Regions from separate parts of the Paenibacillus sp. WLX1005 genome, predicted to be linked through region 1. Evidence: riboswitches for the same ligand, from Rfam matches in the RefSeq annotation. Region 1 holds a riboswitch; the other holds the start of a gene.
What was found. Region 1 has a riboswitch for FMN ahead of ribD (bifunctional diaminohydroxyphosphoribosylaminopyrimidine deaminase/5-amino-6-(5-phosphoribosylamino)uracil reductase RibD). Riboswitches for the same ligand answer to the same signal wherever they lie in the genome.
Positions count from the first base shown of each region.

Region 2: another riboswitch for FMN. It lies ahead of ACE3MZ_RS07165 (DMT family transporter); the one in region 1 lies ahead of ribD (bifunctional diaminohydroxyphosphoribosylaminopyrimidine deaminase/5-amino-6-(5-phosphoribosylamino)uracil reductase RibD).

Region 1 is NZ_CP176756.1:3,510,815-3,520,059, reverse strand. It holds gene ACE3MZ_RS15025 (replication initiation protein) at 1-113, opposite strand, end outside; gene ACE3MZ_RS15020 (hypothetical protein) at 849-1,133, opposite strand; FMN riboswitch at 1,576-1,747, shown strand; gene ribD (bifunctional diaminohydroxyphosphoribosylaminopyrimidine deaminase/5-amino-6-(5-phosphoribosylamino)uracil reductase RibD) at 2,201-3,301, shown strand; gene ribE (riboflavin synthase) at 3,403-4,080, shown strand; partial or broken gene ribB (3,4-dihydroxy-2-butanone-4-phosphate synthase) at 4,111-4,734, shown strand; gene ribE (6,7-dimethyl-8-ribityllumazine synthase) at 4,800-5,270, shown strand; gene ACE3MZ_RS14995 (segregation and condensation protein A) at 5,476-6,267, shown strand; gene scpB (SMC-Scp complex subunit ScpB) at 6,236-6,955, shown strand; gene ACE3MZ_RS14985 (effector binding domain-containing protein) at 7,095-7,991, opposite strand; gene ACE3MZ_RS14980 (FecCD family ABC transporter permease) at 8,280-9,245, opposite strand, start outside.
Region 2 is NZ_CP176756.1:1,634,717-1,643,961, forward strand. It holds gene ACE3MZ_RS07145 (type B 50S ribosomal protein L31) at 1-163, shown strand, start outside; gene ACE3MZ_RS07150 (hypothetical protein) at 213-404, opposite strand; gene ACE3MZ_RS07155 (MBL fold metallo-hydrolase) at 620-2,047, shown strand; gene ACE3MZ_RS07160 (hypothetical protein) at 2,248-2,586, opposite strand; FMN riboswitch at 3,044-3,195, shown strand; gene ACE3MZ_RS07165 (DMT family transporter) at 3,353-4,333, shown strand; gene ACE3MZ_RS07170 (glycoside hydrolase family 2 protein) at 4,607-6,421, shown strand; gene ACE3MZ_RS07175 (RNA polymerase sigma factor) at 6,745-7,278, shown strand; gene ACE3MZ_RS07180 (hypothetical protein) at 7,262-8,335, shown strand; gene ACE3MZ_RS07185 (stalk domain-containing protein) at 8,441-9,245, shown strand, end outside.

The DNA of each region.
Region 1 (9,245 bases):
TGCGGGGAAATGGTACTGATTAGCACAATGACAATCCGCATTTCAACGACCCCTAATTTCAATGGTGTCTCGATCAAGTTGTTTGCTTTTGTAACGAGGTTGTTGCCACGCATGTCAATTCCTCCACAACAGATAATACAGCCCATTATATAGTATAAATGAGTAGAAACATAGAGTGAAGACAACAACAATCGTCTTGTGATGTTTTCCTCTTGTTTTACATTTCTTGTTTTCACTGTTTTAAAATATTTACTTGTTTTAGATCGCCAGCAAGTCAGGAATATCAGGAGTTTTTCGTGTTTTAGATGGACGAGTTTAGGGTGAAGTATGACTTTTTTAGGGCGAAGGATGGTCGTTTTTAGGATATAGTGTGGACGGAATTAGGTTGTAACGATGGACAGAAATAGGATGTGAAAGGACACTTTTAGGGCGAAAGAGGACAGTTTGAGGGTGAGTATGGTCGAAAATAGGGTGCAGCAGCATGACAGAGAGAATTGACCCTATTTTTGTCATAGTTGCAAGCTGCGCTTGCGTGTATCGTATGAAACGATGACAGAATAGAACGAGATGTCACGGTTTGCACCCTAAATTTGTCCATAGTAAAGCAGCGAAATCCTGTCGTATCAAGGATTTATCTCAGTTGTAGGTTGAAAAAATAACGCAATTACGCAAAGTGTGTTATTACGTTATTTTATATGTAATAAATAAAAACCGTTGTTTACATCTAACCTAGCTATTGAGATGATCCATCATCGGAAAAATCTCTTTTTCTGTATGTAGGTAAGTCAGTAGAAAGTACAAATTAAATCATAAAGTATTAATTTATGGTTTGATTTGTACTTGATTAGTTAGTATTTGAAACAATTATACCAATTGTATTCATCTGCTCTTTTTGGTGTAGTGATGCCTGCAGCGATTTGGTTTATCACTTCGATGTGCTGACCGAGCGTTCTCAATGGATTTTCAACGTTATTCATGCGTTTCTCAAATATTTTTAAAGCATCATTACTAATCAATTGTTGGGCACAGATTTTCTGAGCGTCACTTTTACTAATATTTTGTTTGATTAGCCTTCTATAATCTGGAAGAATACCTATTACTTTAGCATTCTCTATTGAAGTCCAAACAGCCATTGAACCACTCCTTATACATTTTGAATTATTATACCAAACTAAATTAAAAAGAAGGGAATGAAAATATGGTATACAGTTTAAAAGAGACAAGGATTAAATATGTTTCGTTCATTGATGATGGAGGAGATTGCATACAATTTGTGTCTTTATCAAAAACGTTGTCGCTGGTGCTACTATTCAAAATTAGATTCTTACTGCAAAAGCAAACGAAGGTAAGCAGGTTGTAACTGTGTCTTTTATCAGCCAGACAAAGATTATTAAACTAACAATCACATTCTAATAAGCTCCAAAAGAATAATAGTTATTCAATTATAATAAGCGTTTATATATAGTGAAAAGGCAGTTTCTTGATTTTTACCGATGACGGTGATATGATTTCACCATCACGCTGCATGAAAAAAGGTAGCTCGTGGTTGGCAAGTGAAGTATATAATTGAATAACGTTTATCCTCGGGGCGGGGCGAAATTCCCCACCGGCGGTGTTGAGATATGGGGTTGCCATATGCAATCTGTAAGCTCTAAGTCCGTGACCCGGCAGATATCTGATGATGTCTGGCGGTGGATCTGGTGAGAATCCGGAGCCGACAGTATAGTCTGGATGGGAGAGGAACAGGACAGGTCTGACGTAGGTGCAGGCGCTGTCCGTATGGAGATGTATGCGTTTTGGGACAGATAGGAATACAGGAGTGCCGACTGGAAGTGGCTTATTTGGCTGCATCCTTGTTTGAGGCTATGCCTGTATATCATATTGCTTTCTCCCAAAATGCAAGCTTATGCCAAACCAAACTGCACAGCAGTATCTGCAAAAGGAATGGGTAGATCACATTCGTATGCAGTTCATTTGCGCATGATCTATCTCTATTTCTGTCTATTTATGATGCCCCGTAGTACCGGAATGATGCCGGTCTGCGGGGCTTTTCGCGTTTTCGGATTGTTCACACAATATAATTTTGTTACTATGTTATAAATGGTAACTAAATGAATGTTGTGATCTATTGTTCTATTTCCCATTTATGACGAAGCAATAGATTCCATTATATTTTGCACAAGACGAAGGAGCCCTGAGGATGAATTTGTTAAACGATGAATTTTATATGTCACTTGCATTGGATATGGCGGAACGCGCGCAGGGGCAAACGGAGATTAATCCGGTTGTCGGCTGTGTCGTTGTAAAGGACGGTCGTGTCGTCGGCATAGGTGCGCATTTGAAGCGTGGCACCGGACATGCGGAAGTGCATGCGCTTAATATGGCAGGCGACGAAGCCGAAGGTGCGACTGCCTATGTCACGCTCGAACCGTGCAGTCATTATGGCAAAACGCCGCCTTGTAGTGATCGACTGATCAAGGAAAAGGTAAAACGTGTCGTCGTCGCAGCCGTTGATCCGAATCCGCAGGTAGCGGGTTCTGGTATTGAGCGTCTGCGCAGTCATGGCATCGAGGTAGTCACCGGCGTACTCGCCAAACGTTCCGAGCGTCTCAACGAAACGTTTAACAAGTACATCACTACGCAATTGCCGTTCGTTACTCTGAAGACAGCAAGTACGCTTGACGGTCGACTCGCGTCCCGTACTGGCGATAGCAAATGGATCTCCAATGCCGCTGCGCGTGAACGTGTACATGGTATGCGTCATCGTCATCAGGGCATTATGGTCGGTATTGGCACGGTACTGGCAGATGATCCAGAACTGACGACTCGCACCGAAGTCCCCGGCTTGCATCCGGTACGCATTGTCATTGACTCGACACTGCGTATTCCAGATGCAGCACGTTTACTGGATATCAGTGTCGCACCGACGATAATCGTGACTACCGTAAGTGCTAGCAAGGAGCGCATCTCCCAACTGGAAGCACGCGGAGTGCGTGTCATCGTCAGCGGCGAAGGGCAACATGTCGATCTGAAGCAGGCGATGACGCTGCTAGGCAAACTGGAAATTTCGTCGATTTTGCTGGAAGGCGGTGGTCAGCTGAATGGCGCGATGCTGGAAGCCGGATTGGTTGACCGGATTACACTGTTCTTCGCACCGAAGCTGATTGGCGGTCATATTTCAACCTTTACGTTCGACGGTTTTGACAAGATGAATCAGGCAGTCACACTGGATGAACTGGAAGTAGAGACGCTGGACGATAATGTGTGCATCAGTGGTCTAGCACGCTACCATCACCAGTAAAGCTCCCGTTATACATGTTCATCGTAACGTTTGGCTTATCCATCATGCAGCATAGTAGCTCCAACGATAAATGGATTCCAATTGAAGGAAGGTGATGGTACATGTTCACCGGGTTGATCGAAGAAATCGGTACACTGAAAAAAATAGACCGACGCGGCGAAGCGATGGTGCTTGGTATTCAGGCATCGCACATTATGCCCGGTCTGCTGATCGGCGATAGTGTTGCCTGCAATGGCGTCTGCCTGACGGTAACGACGATTGCTGGCTCTCTGTTTACGGTAGATGTTATGCCGGAGACGTACCGATTGTCTAGCTTGAAGGATGCACGTACTGGCAGTCCCATTAACCTGGAACGAGCGATGGCTGCCAATGGTCGCTTTGGCGGTCATATTGTGCAGGGACATGTGGATGGTACGGCGAGTATTGAACAGATTGAGCATAACCAGAATGCGGTCATATTCCGTATCAAGCCGCAGCATGCTGATCTGTTTCGCTATATTATTCCGAAAGGCTCGATTACAGTAGATGGAATTAGCTTGACGGTGGTGAGCGTAGAGAGCGGCAGCTTTACGATTTCGATCATTCCGCACACGCTCAAGGAAACTGTGCTCGGTCATCGGAAGCCGGGCGATACCGTCAATATTGAATGCGATGTGCTGGGCAAGTATGTGGAGCATATGCTGCGTTACCGTGAAGCTACACCGAATGATGCGGCAGGTGGTACAGGTGGCGGTTCTAAGTTGACCGCTGACTTTTTACAGCAAAACGGATATTTGTAAATGAACACACAGGTAGAGGAGGCGGAGAAGATGTCCGAGGAGCTTTCCGGCCTTCACCGGATTGAGGAAGCAATACACGATTTGCAGCAGGGCAAAGTCGTTATCGTAGTAGATGATGAAGATCGCGAGAATGAAGGCGACTTTATTGCACTGGCAGAACAGGCAACTCCGGCAGTCATTAACTTTATGGTTACGGAAGGGCGCGGGTTGGTGTGCATGCCGATTACATCGGAACGCGCGGAACAATTGCAATTGCAGCCGATGGTTGCGCACAATACTGATTACCATGGTACAGCGTTTACCGTGTCCGTCGATCACGTCGGTACGACGACTGGGATTTCGGCACATGAGCGCTCTATTACTGCGATTGGTATGACCGATCCAGAGGCTGGGCCAGAGCAGTTTCGTCGTCCAGGGCATATGTTTCCACTGATCGCCAATTCTGGCGGCGTGTTATCTCGTCCCGGTCACACCGAGGCGGCGGTTGATCTGGCGCGTCTTAGCGGTGCATATCCGGCTGGTGTCATCTGTGAAATCATGAACGAGGATGGCACCATGGCACGACTGGATCAGCTGAAGCAGATTGCTCACAAGCACGATCTGAAGCTGATCAGCATTCAAGAGCTGATAGCTTACGTACAGGATCATCAAGAAGCATTGCATGGAAAAGCCTGAGACTGTAGCATCCCACATTCTAATACAAAGCGAGGAACCTATTCATGGCGAACATTTTTGAAGGACATTTAGTATCCCAAGGATTAAAATTTGGTATTGTAGTTGGACGTTTTAACGAATTTATTACGAACAAGCTGCTGAGCGGCGCACTGGATGCTCTGCAACGCCACGGAACAGCGCAGGAAGACATTGATGTTGCTTGGGTACCCGGTACATTCGAGATTCCGTTAATCGCTCAGAAAATGGCACAATCCGGCAAATACGACGCTGTCATTACACTGGGCACAGTCATTCGTGGATCGACGACGCATTACGACTATGTGTGCAACGAAGTTGCCAAAGGCGTCTCCGCCATTAACCTGAAAACTGGCGTACCAGTCATCTTTGGTATCGTCACAACAGAAAATATTGAACAGGCGATTGAGCGTGCAGGTACCAAAGCTGGCAATAAAGGCTGGGATTCTGCCAATGCTGCAATCGAGATGGCGAATCTGTCCCGCCAGTTTGCAGACTAATCTAGTTCTCATTTTAACTTCATCTATATGCAATTTTTCACAAAAAGAGGCTGTCCGAAAAGGATTGAGCCTCTTTTTGCTGAATATGTATAGTCATGCCTTCGCATTCAGGATAAAATAAGGGTTATGTGATAAGCTGACCTGTGGGCGTTATGATCTGGTCATGCCCTACGGAAGTCCAACATTGAATTAAAGGAGTGTGCCTGTGACTGTACTATACAAACTCGCCACGTTTGAAGGGCCGCTCGATTTGCTGCTTCACTTAATTGATGAATCGGAAATTGATATCCAGAATATCCCGATCAGTGAGATTACCGATCAATATCTGGATTATCTTCATAGTATGAAAGAGCTTGAACTTGAAGTGACCAGCGAATTTCTGGTTATGGCAGCCACGCTGCTATCGATCAAGAGCAGATTGCTGCTGCCGAAGCCTCCAGTTATGGAGATCGACGATTTTGATTATTATGAGGAAGATGATCTCGATCCGCGCGCAGAGCTGGTACGTAAGCTGGTGGAATACCGCAAGTACAAAGGAATTGCTGGTCATCTGCGGGAGCGCGAGGAAGAGCGGGGCTTGATTTTCACCAAGGAGCCGGAAGATATGACTCCATTTGTAGCGAGAGTGAACTACAATCCGGTCGAAGGGTTACATACGCTGGATCTGGTGGAAGCTTTTCAAAAGGCATTGCGCCGGGCGACACGCCGCGAGCGCATTACGACCATTCAGCGTGACGAGATTTCCGTCAAGGATCGGATACGCGAAGTGGCAGATCGGTTCCGCGGTCTGACCAAAGGGGAAAATATGCTTTTTTCCACATTGCTGCATGAAGAGATGATTCGTCATGAAGTCGTTGTGACGTTTCTAGCGATATTGGAAATGATGAAAATGCGGCAGATTTCGTGTTATCAGAGTCAGCTATTTGACGATATTGTGATGGAGTGGAGAGGAGAAGTCAGCATTAATGAAGTCCCAGAAGTTGAAAGCAGTTATTGAAGGTATGCTCTTCCTGTCGGGAGAGGAAGGGCTAAATGTACGTCAGATTGCCGAGGTGACCGAGCAACAAACGGAAACCGTGCAGATCGCTATCGACGAACTGCAAGCAGATCTGAAAAAGACACGTCGTGGTATTCAGATTGTGAATATCGCAGGCAGTTATCAGCTGTCTACCTTGCCCGCACACGCCGCTTATTACAAACGGCTGGCAGACTCACCTAACCGTTCTTCACTGTCGCAGGCGGCGCTAGAGACGCTGTCTATCGTGGCGTACCGACAGCCAATTACCCGAGTTGAGATTGAGGAGATCCGTGGTGTCAAAACCGACCGTGCGATCTATACGCTCGTGAACAAGGATTTGATTCAAGAAGTCGGTCGCGCCGAAGCGATTGGACGCCCGATCCTGTACGGTACAACCAAGTCGTTTTTGAATTATTTTGGACTGAGTGGTCTGCGCGAATTGCCGGATGCGTCGCAGTTTGAAGATAACGACAATCTGGAAGAGGAAACGCAGCTGCTGTTCCATCGTCTGGAAGAACAGACGTATGGTGAAGAGATTGCAGCGCTGGAAGAGATGGGTGAGGAATTGATCGAAGTCGCGGAGGAAGTGCTGGAGCGCCCTGACGTGGAAGCGCCAGAAGAAGAGAAATATCCTTCCGCATCGGATCAAGATCATTCTAAAGAATAACGTAGGATCATAGATACATGATCACCGAGCAATCCGATGATTATGATGTTATTACAAAAAAGCAGGTGAACCGGATAAGCTACGGTCACCTGCTTTTTCTATATTCTACTGATTGTATAATTGCTAATGATTGACTATATTACAACTTCTTCTGCACAGGAATATAAATATCCATCACCAGATTCTCATCCCCATAGCAACGCTCATCGTACAATTCAAAATCAGCCGCGTTGGCATCATATACATACCCCGAAGCTGGAAACCATTCGTTGAAAATATACTTAGTCGTACCTTGAATCGCTTGGATGAATCCGCCATCCTGACGCTGCGCAGGTGGAGTAGTAAACATAGCATACGTTGCTGATGGTAACGTTGTCGTATACAATTCCTTCGGTACATCGTCAAACTGCGCAACCTCTACACCGATCACATACGTAAATTGCTCAGACTGCGGCGAATTCATAATACAGGCGCCATATTCGCCATGATGCACAGGCTGTACTACATCGTGCAGCATATGTCCCCAATGTTCCTTATTATACCGATCCCAAAAAGCAGGAATATCCGATAGATTTTGTCCATTGGCTGACGTTTCCAGTGCATAGCCTGCCAGTTGAATTGCTGGTTTGGTAATAAAGGTAGGTCTCATCATCATGCCTCCGTTCAGTTGATAATTGGCAAGCTTGTGCAGATCTACTCGTTCAGGCACATAACCGGTCGCATGCATGCGATACCGCTCTGGCGACATGCCATACACTTTGCCAAAGGCTTTGGTGAACCCGGCATGGGTCTCAAAACCATAGTCCAATGCAATCTCCAGCAATGTTTTGGGATATGCCATATCTGCCGCAGCATGAGCAAGTCGCCGCCGCCGAATGTAATCCATTACCGACAACCCGGTGTGCGCTTGAAAGATTTTGTAGAAATGATACAGCGAGAAGCCTGCCAGACTTGCCAGTTGTTCCGCAGATAGCGGTTCTTTGAGATGATCTTCAATATAATCGATACTTTGCTGTATACAGACAATATGATCCATACGTCATGCCCCTCCCGATCGGTATCTGTATTGTAACAAAGGTGCAGTCAGGTCGTTTGTCCATTTTTGTCATGATCCTTATGTAAGTTGAGACTGATAGAAACGAGAAGATCACATCACAGCAAAAAGAACCGATTCGACACGATGATACGAGATCGAAACGGTTCTTTTGGTAGGAAGCATATCTGTTTTTAATTTCTTATTGGGTTTATGCAAATATAAACGAACGATTATGGACCTTACTCACTACGCAGCGTAACATTTTAAACACGTTAGTGAAACCCAGAGTTACTTTTTCAGCAGCAAATACAGGAAATACGGCGCCCCGATAAAAGCAACCACAATCCCTGCCGGAATACCATCCGGGTCGGACAGATTGTGACCGATCGTATCGGCGAGTAACAGCAGCCAACCGCCGATCAGCACGCTGACTGGAACGAACAGCTGGTGACGCGGGCCGACGAGCGCACGGGCGATATGCGGAGCCATCAGCCCGATAAAAGAGATACCGCCCGTAACTGAAACCGCAGCAGCCGCCAGTGCTACAGCAGCCAGCATAAGCAGAATGCGGTCACGCTGAATATGTACCCCTGCACCGACCGCCGTTTCTTCATTCAATGCCAGTAGATTGAGCGTCCGGCATTTGTATAAAATATACGGAATCAGCACAATCAGCCACGGCAGCAGCGCCAACACAAACGGCCAATCGGTACCCCATACATTCCCTGCCAGCCAGCGAGAGATAAAGTCTACCTTTTCCCGGCTTACCGACGAGATCAGCACGATCATAATACCGGACATTGCCAGCGAGAAGCCGACACCGGTAATGATCAGCTTGATCGGCTGCATCCCGTCACGACGACTGTATGAAAAGACATAGATCAGAATGGAGATCAACAGCGCCGATACAAAGGCAACGAGTGGTAGCATATACACAAAACTGCCTACATCCAGCGGAGCAAACAGGAAAAATACACTTACCCCGACGCCTGCTCCGGCGTTAATCCCGACGATACCCGGATCAGCTAGTTCATTGCGAGTAATGCCCTGCAATACTGCACCTGCAAGCGCCAATGCCATGCCAGCGAGTAACGTAATCACCATACGCGGCAAGCGAACGGAAAAGATAACGAAATTCTCCACAAAGCTACCCTGACCGAGCAATGTCGGAATAATCCGATCATACGATACTGCAGAAGCACCAATGCCAAGTGCAATCGCCAGAGTTCCCAGTACAAGTACGGTCAGCAGTAG
Region 2 (9,245 bases), 1.9 Mb from region 1:
TAAACATTCCAGCGAAACTATGGAATGGGAAGATGGCAACACTTACCCTGTAATTCGTGTGGATACTAGCTCTGCTTCCCACCCGTTCTACACTGGTAAACAAAGAAACGCAGACGTGGGTGGCCGCGTAGACAAGTTCAACAAAAAATACGGCTTGAAATAAGACCTGTTTCTTGTGAACCTCTCTTCACAACCATGCCGGTTGTGAACCGTCATAAAAAGCGTACCGTGATATCTTCGGATAGAAGCGGTACGCTTTTTTTGTTGTGGATCGGCATATGTAGTCGACCTGTGCCTTTTTTGATATTCATATCCAGCATGTTCAGGTACGGATAAAAAGGTACATCGTTGTCGTTGTATGCTCTCATTGCGATGGTCACTGTCGCTTGGATTGTCCTCATCATTCGTAAATCTCCTGTACATAACTATCTGCGTATCATTAAAAACAGCAGGCTCTTTTTGCAAAAGTTTATACTGCGTTTACATTAACCATACACTGCATACAAAAATGACAGATATACTGTTCAGGAAACAGTTGGACATCTAGTGCATGTAAAACAGGCTGAACCGCGTAATCCGGTTTAGACGACCATGGTGAAAACAGGTGGAGTTGAATATCATGATGGAACTTACGATTCTTGGCGGCGCGGGCGAGCATGGACGATCCAGTTATCTGCTGAGGCGGGAAGACCGTTATTTGCTGCTTGATTGTGGGATGGAGCTGCAACGGGATGAGCACGATTTTCCTGCCCGAATGACGTATATGTTATCACGAACACAGGCTGTCTTTTTGTCACACGCGCATGAGGATCACAGTTCCGGTTTGCCATTATTGGAGCAGTATGGATATACCGGCGATATTTGGACGACGCGGGCTACGCTCAAGCAATTACCGGTTTGTCTTCGTATGCATGAGCAACATCTGAACGAGCAGCACTATGTGGTTGCTGATCAGAAATCAGACCAGTGGTCGTATCATACCGCTAGTGAACTAGCGAATCCGTTGACGTATGAACATAATGATAATGATCAGCGACAAGTAAAAGTCTCCAGCGATGCTGAACGAAAGCCGCTGTCTTCTCTAAAATTCCGCTATTTGGAAGATGTCGCACCGCCGGGAGAATGGACATGGCTGCGTCCAGAGCTACAAGTATGCTGGGGACGGGCAGGTCATTTGCCGGGTTCCATCTGGGTTGCAGTGAACTGGTATGGCAAGACGATCTTTTATACCGGTGATTATAGTGCCGAATCGCGACTACTGGAAGCAGATCGTCCGCTGCATCATTCGCGTATTATCTCGCGTGCACATCCTTCACCTGGGCAAATTCCAGATCTGGATCTGGCAATTGTCGATGCGGCGTATGGTGTAGATACAGATCGGCAGGGCAATAAGCTATCACAGTTGAGTCGGTATATGAAGGAAACGTTGAAGCGCGGAGGTGCGATTCTCCTGCCGGTACCGTTATATGGACGCGGACAGGAATTGATTCTGTGGGCGCGTGAGCAGTTTGCTCAGATTCCGATTCTCGTAGAGCAGGATCTGCTGGAAGCGCTAGAGTTGTTCGCTGCTGAACCGCGCTGGCTGCGTAGCGATGGAGCGGAGCGTATTGCACAGCTATTGAAGCATCCACAATTGTATCGGCTGACGGATGAGCATTCGCGCGAAGCCTTATTTCGCCAGCATCCTAGTTCGATTCTGTTTACCGACGACGGGATGCTGCAATCGGTCAAGGCACAGCAGCATTATACTCGTATTGCTACGAGTGCTGTGAATCGGGTGATTTTTACCGGTGATCTGGCGCATGGCTCATTCGGGCGGTTGCTGCTGATGGATATGGAGCATCAGGGCTGTCAGATTCATCATGTGCGCTACAAGGTGCATCAAGGGCTGCCGGATGTGCGGCAAATGCTGCTTGATCTCAAAAGTCCGCGTACCCTGCTCGTACATGCGACACGTCCGCGTACCGATGGACTGGCGCTAAGGCTGGAGCAAGAAGGCTTTCAGCAGGTACATTCGCTAAAGCCGGATGATCAGTTGTATTTTTAACCGTATATAAGCACGAAAAAGAAGTGCGCCGCAGAGACGCACTTCTTTTTGCTAAGCAGGTTCATGCAGAACCCACTCTGCTGAACTTACTGATTCTGTTAGATGGTTCATTGGGAATGAGCATTCGTTCCAACACTACTGCTCATGCACACGGTATCCTTGCTTCTGCCGAATCGTGTTGCTACGGTCTTGCTACAAAATCAATATCCGCCTTGATCCATTCTACTCATAGTGGCAAAGAATGCCGCGCCGAAAATTGCAAAGAAGATAATGTACAGCACGATCCAGATCGCTGCCCACAGCAGTGTGGCTTTGGCGTAGTTCGATTTGGACAGTGGTGCGCTGTTACCGAATGCCCAGACGAACAGCATAACGATATTGACGACAGGAATCGCCAGCAGCAGCAGGGTGATCATCCAGTCTTTGACACTCAGTACACCTGCGCGCGGGTTGTAACCACCGGGTGGGTAGTTCGAGTCTGGAGGGTAGTTCGGATTTTGTCCGGGTGTGAATTCCGGATTGGGTTTGTTAAAATCCAATTTGTTCTTCCCCTTTCAAATATATGTATTTGGTGTGAAAGCTGTAAAAAGCCCACGTTATCTTATACCCAGACACCAAGCTGACAACACACGTATATGTAAAATGTTAAATTCGAACTATTTTGTATACCAAATTTTCGTAAACATGCATTATATAGACATGTTTAAAATGATTAAAATAGAGAGAGCAAGTAGCGAAATGATAAGATTTAGCATCCTATCTTGAAATGGATAACAGAATACGTTACGCTATACATATAGATAAAACCGAGTTAAACGATATGAATTATATAAAAAGCTATGATTTTTATGTACAAAGCTATTGCAAGTTACTAAAAGTATCTTTATAATGAGATTTATTCAAAGGTTAGCTTGCGAAACTTTCAAAAACGTCTTTCATGGTTAATGAAATAGAATCATGATGATAATTATTAGCTATCGTAATGAACAATCGAATAGAGATCTTCGGGGTAAGGTGAAATTCCTGACCGGCGGTAAATGTTGACGATGTCGACAGCAGCCCGCGACTCACTGTTCCAATTTGGAGCAGTTGACTGATCTGGTGCAATTCCAGAGCCGACGGTAAAGTCCGGATGGGAGAAGATCAACACATAAACCTGTACAGGTATGTTTGCCGATGAACAGCATCGGTATATCATAGGTACATGTTTATTTGATCAGCCCCTGAATGTCGGTTCCCGATGCTCAGGGGCTTTCCGTATAAGATCGCCTATTCAAATTCTAATTATATTAAGGAGTTTGAATTATGGAAAACGTCAACTATCGGTTTCAATCTGCTGCGGAAACAAAACAGCGTCATGTCAAAAGCGGCTTCTGGCTCGTCTTTATCGGGGCAGCACTATGGGGTGTCGATCCGCTATTCCGTATTATTTTGCTGGAGTCGTTCACATCGACCCAGATCGTATTGCTGGAGCATCTCGTAGCATTCCTCGCTGCCGCTCCAATTTTGTGGATCAATCGTCATGAACTGCGCGGTCTGAAATGGCAACATATCGGCGCGCTGCTGTTCCTATCTTGGGGCGGCTCGGCAATTGCAACTGTACTGTTCACAATGGGTTTATCGCATGGCGATCTCAACGCCGTCTTATTATTGCAAAAGCTGCAACCGTTATTCGCTATCATTCTGGCGCGTCTGCTGCTAAAAGAAACATTGCCACGCGGTTTTGGCTGGCTGTTCGTTCTGGCACTGGGCGGTACGTACTTGCTAACATTCGGTTTTGCCGTTCCGATTGGTCATTTTAACGATTTTGCACAGGTTGGTTCTTTGCTCGCTCTTGGCGCCGCTGCATTATGGGGCGGATCAACCGTTATGGGGCGTCTGATGGTCGGAAAAATGAAATACGAGACTGTCACTTCGCTGCGCTTCATTCTGGCGATCCCTTTGCTGCTCGTCTTGACCTTGAACGAAAATGCAGCATGGAGCCTGCCCGCAGGTGCTATTCCTGTCCTGCTTGTCATCGTCAATCTGGTCGGTCAAGCTCTGTTGCCGGGACTGCTCAGCCTGCTGATGTACTACAAAGGCTTGTCCACGACCAAAGCATCGGTAGCAACGCTGGCAGAATTAAGCTTCCCGATGGTCGGTGTCCTGATCAACTGGATCGTCTATCATCAGGTCGTAACGTGGTCGCAACTGCTCGGTTTCATCCTCATCTGGGGCGTTTTGTTCGCCATTTCCAGACAACAACAACCAACCGAAGCCAAAGACCCGGTTCCTGCTACTTCCTAACGATCAGTATGCAACTGAAATTGGTATATAAATGCTCTTTCACTTTCGATAAAAGCCTAACCAAAAGCTACGTCAACTCAATCAAGTGAGTTTGCGTAGCTTTTTGAATATATGCAGCGGATGGAATCTATATAAAATCATCCACACACGGTGAGCAGGGATAAGGTATGATGGATACAGATTTAATTGTAACCGCTTACGATATTGTTGTAGATGCTGTCCTGCTGCTTTGATTGGGAACATATATTATATCTGAAGGAGGAACTTCATCACATGAGATATGTACAACATCCAACTGCGCGCAATGATCGCGACCAACGTCTGCCACGACCGGAATATCCGCGTCCGCAACTGGTGCGGGAAGATTGGATTAATTTGAACGGGACGTGGGCGTTTGCGTTTGACGATGAACGCTGTGGAGATGCAGAAGGCTGGCATATGCGCGGACAGGGGACATTTGACCGCAGCATTGAAGTTCCGTTTGCCTTTCAAAGTGAATTGAGCGGTATTAGTGACACCGGATTTCACGATCTGGTCTGGTATCGCCGGACACTGGAGCTGCCGACCGACTGGGCGGGGAAACAGATCATCGTTCATTTTGGTGCGGTTGACTATGCGGCAACGGTCTGGGTAAATGGACAATGGGCGGCGGCACATGAAGGCGGGCATACGCCGTTTCAAGCGGATATTACAGCGTTGCTGGATAAGGAAGATACGAACGAAATTGTGGTGCGCTGCGAGGACTTTAGCCGTGATGTAACGCTGCCGCGCGGTAAACAGTACTGGCTGGAAGATTCGGCAAGTATCTTTTACACTCGCACGACTGGAATCTGGCAAAGTGTATGGCTGGAAGTGGTAGAGCCGTATCACTTGCAGCGTCTGCGCTTGACCCCGGATATTGATCGCAACGAGATGCGGATCGGGCTGAAGTATACGCCGGAAACGGGACGTGCGCTACATACTAGCTCTTTTCAGGTACGATTGACGGTGGATTTTGACGGGGCAAATATCGCGAGCGACGAATTTTCCTTGTGCAGTGTGGAGCCGTTCCGAGCGATTGGACTGAATGACTTTAACGATCATACACAGGGGCGCTGGTGGAGTGCTGACCGACCGAATCTGTACGATCTGCGGGTAGAGCTGCTACGTGACGGCGAAGTGGTGGATACGGTGGACAGCTATTTTGGTATGCGCAAAGTGTCTATCGACAACAGTCGGTTTTATTTAAACAATCGGGCTGAATTTCTGCGGCTCGTCTTGGATCAGGGGTATTTTCCAGATGGCATTCTCACACCGCCGTCGGATGCAGCGATCCTGCGAGATATTGAATTAACACAGCAAATGGGCTTCAACGGTGTGCGCAAGCATCAGAAGACGGAAGACCCGCGCTTTCTATACTGGTGCGATGTGAAGGGGCTGATGGTGTGGGGCGAAGCTGCCAATGCGTATGATTATTCCGAGCAATATGTGAACCGGTTTACCCGCGAATGGCAGGAGATCATTCAGCGTGATTACAACCATCCGTCCGTGATCGTCTGGGTGCCGCTTAACGAGAGCTGGGGCATTCCGAATGCGCTGGTCGATCAACGTCAACAGCAGCATGGGCTGGCAATGTATCATCTGACTCGTTCACTGGATGAGATGCGCCCGGTCATTTACAACGATGGCTGGGAAATGATGAAAACCGACATTGTGGCAATCCATGATTATGCGTGGGAAGAGCAGGTGCTGACAGACCGTTATGCTAACGTGGAGACAGCTGTTAACGCGACGCCGGGCAACCGCCACCTCTTCGTCGGTGGTGCGCAGTATGAAGGTCAGCCGATTATGATTACGGAATTTGGCGGCATCGCGTACCAGACAGGGGAGCAGGAGGGCTGGGGCTACTCCGGTGCCGAGAATGATGACGATTATTTGCAGCGTCTACAGGCGGTCATTCGTCCGCTGTACGGCTCGCCGATTGTGCGTGGATTCTGTTATACCCAGTTGACGGATGTGGAGCAGGAAATTAACGGTCTGCTGACTTATGATCGCCAGCCGAAGGTTCCGCTGGAGCAGATTCGACGGATTGTGCTGAATCAGGAGTAGAATGTGTAATGACGCAGGAATGACTATGCACACTTGGATTGAAGGAATGCCAATCGATTGATCTTGTACCTGACAAAGAACCTGAACGCGTATAGATACATGTATATCCTTTGCCATGAATACACGCATAACAAGTGATCGTTATGCAGTGATTATGATGGGAAGAAGTATGCAATCTGTACACCGTCTCAGGTTCTTTTTGCATGTATAGTGTAGTGCGATAAAATCATACCTGTATATTTTACATAAAAAAGGGAACTCATGGACGCTGTGCTCAGTCTACATAGAGAAGGCTTAGAGCGAGAGAGAAGGAAGGGGATATTGTGGACGATAGGGAGCTATTTGAGACGTACCGGGAATCGGTCTATCGGTATTGTCTGTATATGACAGGTAATCCTGCCGATGCTGAGGACATTTGTCAGGAAGTATTTATTAAGGCATTGCTGGCAAAGCGGGATCATATTACACATGAAAAGGCGTGGTTACTGCGCATCGCCGCGAACGAATGTCATACTCAGTTTCATCGGCGTACTAGTCGCAAGCGGCGAGAGCAGCGAGCATTTACGTTGCACTTGCCGCTATTGTCGGGCAAATCAGTAGAAACGCAGATTGAGCATGGGGAGACGGTGGATGAGTTTGCTAAGCTGTTGAATCATTTGTCAGTGCCGCTACGAGAGGTGTTGTTGCTGTATTACATGGGGGAATGCAGTACAACCGAGACGGCAGAGACTCTGAATATTCCAGTTGGTACGGTCAAATCCAGACTAAACCGTGCGCTGAAAAAGCTGCGCAAATATTCAACCCATTTCAACGACGATGCCCAGAAAGGAAGTGATATTCATGCCAAAATGGGATGAGCAGACGATCAAACGGCATCTGGACAAAGAACCGGAACAGACACCGGATTACGATGGGATGTGGAGCCGCATCCAGCGGGAAGTCGATAACCGTCGCTCCGGTTGGAGTCGGGATGATCAGCCCAAGATGAAGCAGTTTCGTTCGCAGAAGCGGGGACGAAGAGGGGGAGTCATTGCGCTTGGTGTAGTTGCAGCGATTGGTATTGGGGTATTGGGTTGGCAGTACAATGAGCAATCTATACCGATACAATCGACTCAACAAGCAAGCTATAATGTAGAGTCTGCCATCCCACATGCACAAGATAATTCTCTCAATAAGAGTCTGCCAATAACAAAAAATCTGAACATTGAGTCTGTGCAAAATGGCGTAGGGCTAAGATTAAATACAGGACGCTTCAATGTTAATCCAGACGGAATTGAATCGTTAACGCTCAATTTCAGTTTATTTGGAATCGACAAATCCACATTCGATTATGCTTCATTCGTTGAGGGTGATCTTGTGAATGCTGGAAACGGAAGCGATGTTATTAGTACATTGAATGGATTTGACAAAGCTAAAAATTACTTTGCAGACGAAACATTCTCCTTGAACGAGTCTGCGAATATTATGGATAAGCAGCAGTATCTGGTGAAGTTCAAAGATCTAGTATTGATCAAGCATCATAACCTTAAATTGCCATCTAACATGCAGACAGGCAAACAATATACGATTCATCCTGGTGAACAGGCGAACTTCTTGCTTCACTCCCTTAACTGGTCGGATAACCATCGGAAACTGACTCTACGTTATAGCCTAGATCAAAGTGTGATCAAAATTCCAGACAATGATCAGTTTCATAAGCTACAGGCGATGAACAAACTTGTTTTGCGGAAAAATGGCGAGTTGCTAGATTATTCATCATCTCTTACTACTGAAGGAGATATTGCGGAACAACAGTTTGATTTCAATACACCAATGGTAGATGATCAACAGGATATCGATTTCTATTTCGATTATGCCAATATCGTTCAAACACTAGATGGACAATGGACGATTTCGTTTTCTATGGATGAATAATTGTACACGATCATGTGAAAAAGTATTTTATACTATTCGCAACTTTTCCAGCTATGATGAAGTCTAAAAACAAGGACTTCAAAAATATGGAAAGGAAGATGAATATTGAAAACGATCAAAATGCTCTGGATCATCTCTGTATTGATGATCATCGGATTAGTGCCTACGTTGACCGCACAAGCAGCAACCGAACTAACCATTGTCACGCCTGCCGGGCAAAAGTTGGACGGAGGCACCTTGACCACTTCGAGAGGACAACTCATGCTCCCGTTACGTCAGCTTGCCCAAGCCACCCACTCCCAATTTCACATTTCTGCAAACGGCACGATCACGCTGGCACCGTGGGCGGGTGAGGTATATACATTCAAGCTTGGTCAAAACGAATACAAGCTTAATGATGGAAAGCAAAACGTATTTCAGCTGTATACACCGATACAGAAGATGAACGGTCGTATGTATATTCCGGCTGCTTTTATCCGACAGCTAGGTTACAACTATACCTACAATAAGCAAACCTTGACGATTCAGCTGCCATTGAATAGAGATGATCGACAAATTTTGGACAAAGGCGATCTTGCGAGTGCACGTAAGCTGATTGTAGAAGGCACTCTAGTTTCGCTCCCCGGTGTACATAGTTTGCGACAGCCATTGGAAGTCACATCCAATGGAGAAATGTTGGATCGTGAATTTCTATTTCCGGAAGGAGAAGCACTACGATTCTATTATATTTATGGAGATACGATTTCATTGATTGAATTCAAAGGCGATTTCCTAGTTATTACATGGCAGGCACATGGATTGAGCGCCGAAACAGGCGATTTCCATACGCTGAACGACCTACTTACATTTCAATTAAAAGATAAATGGAGCGATATTCCATTAAAGTATCAAAACTTTGTATATTATTTGC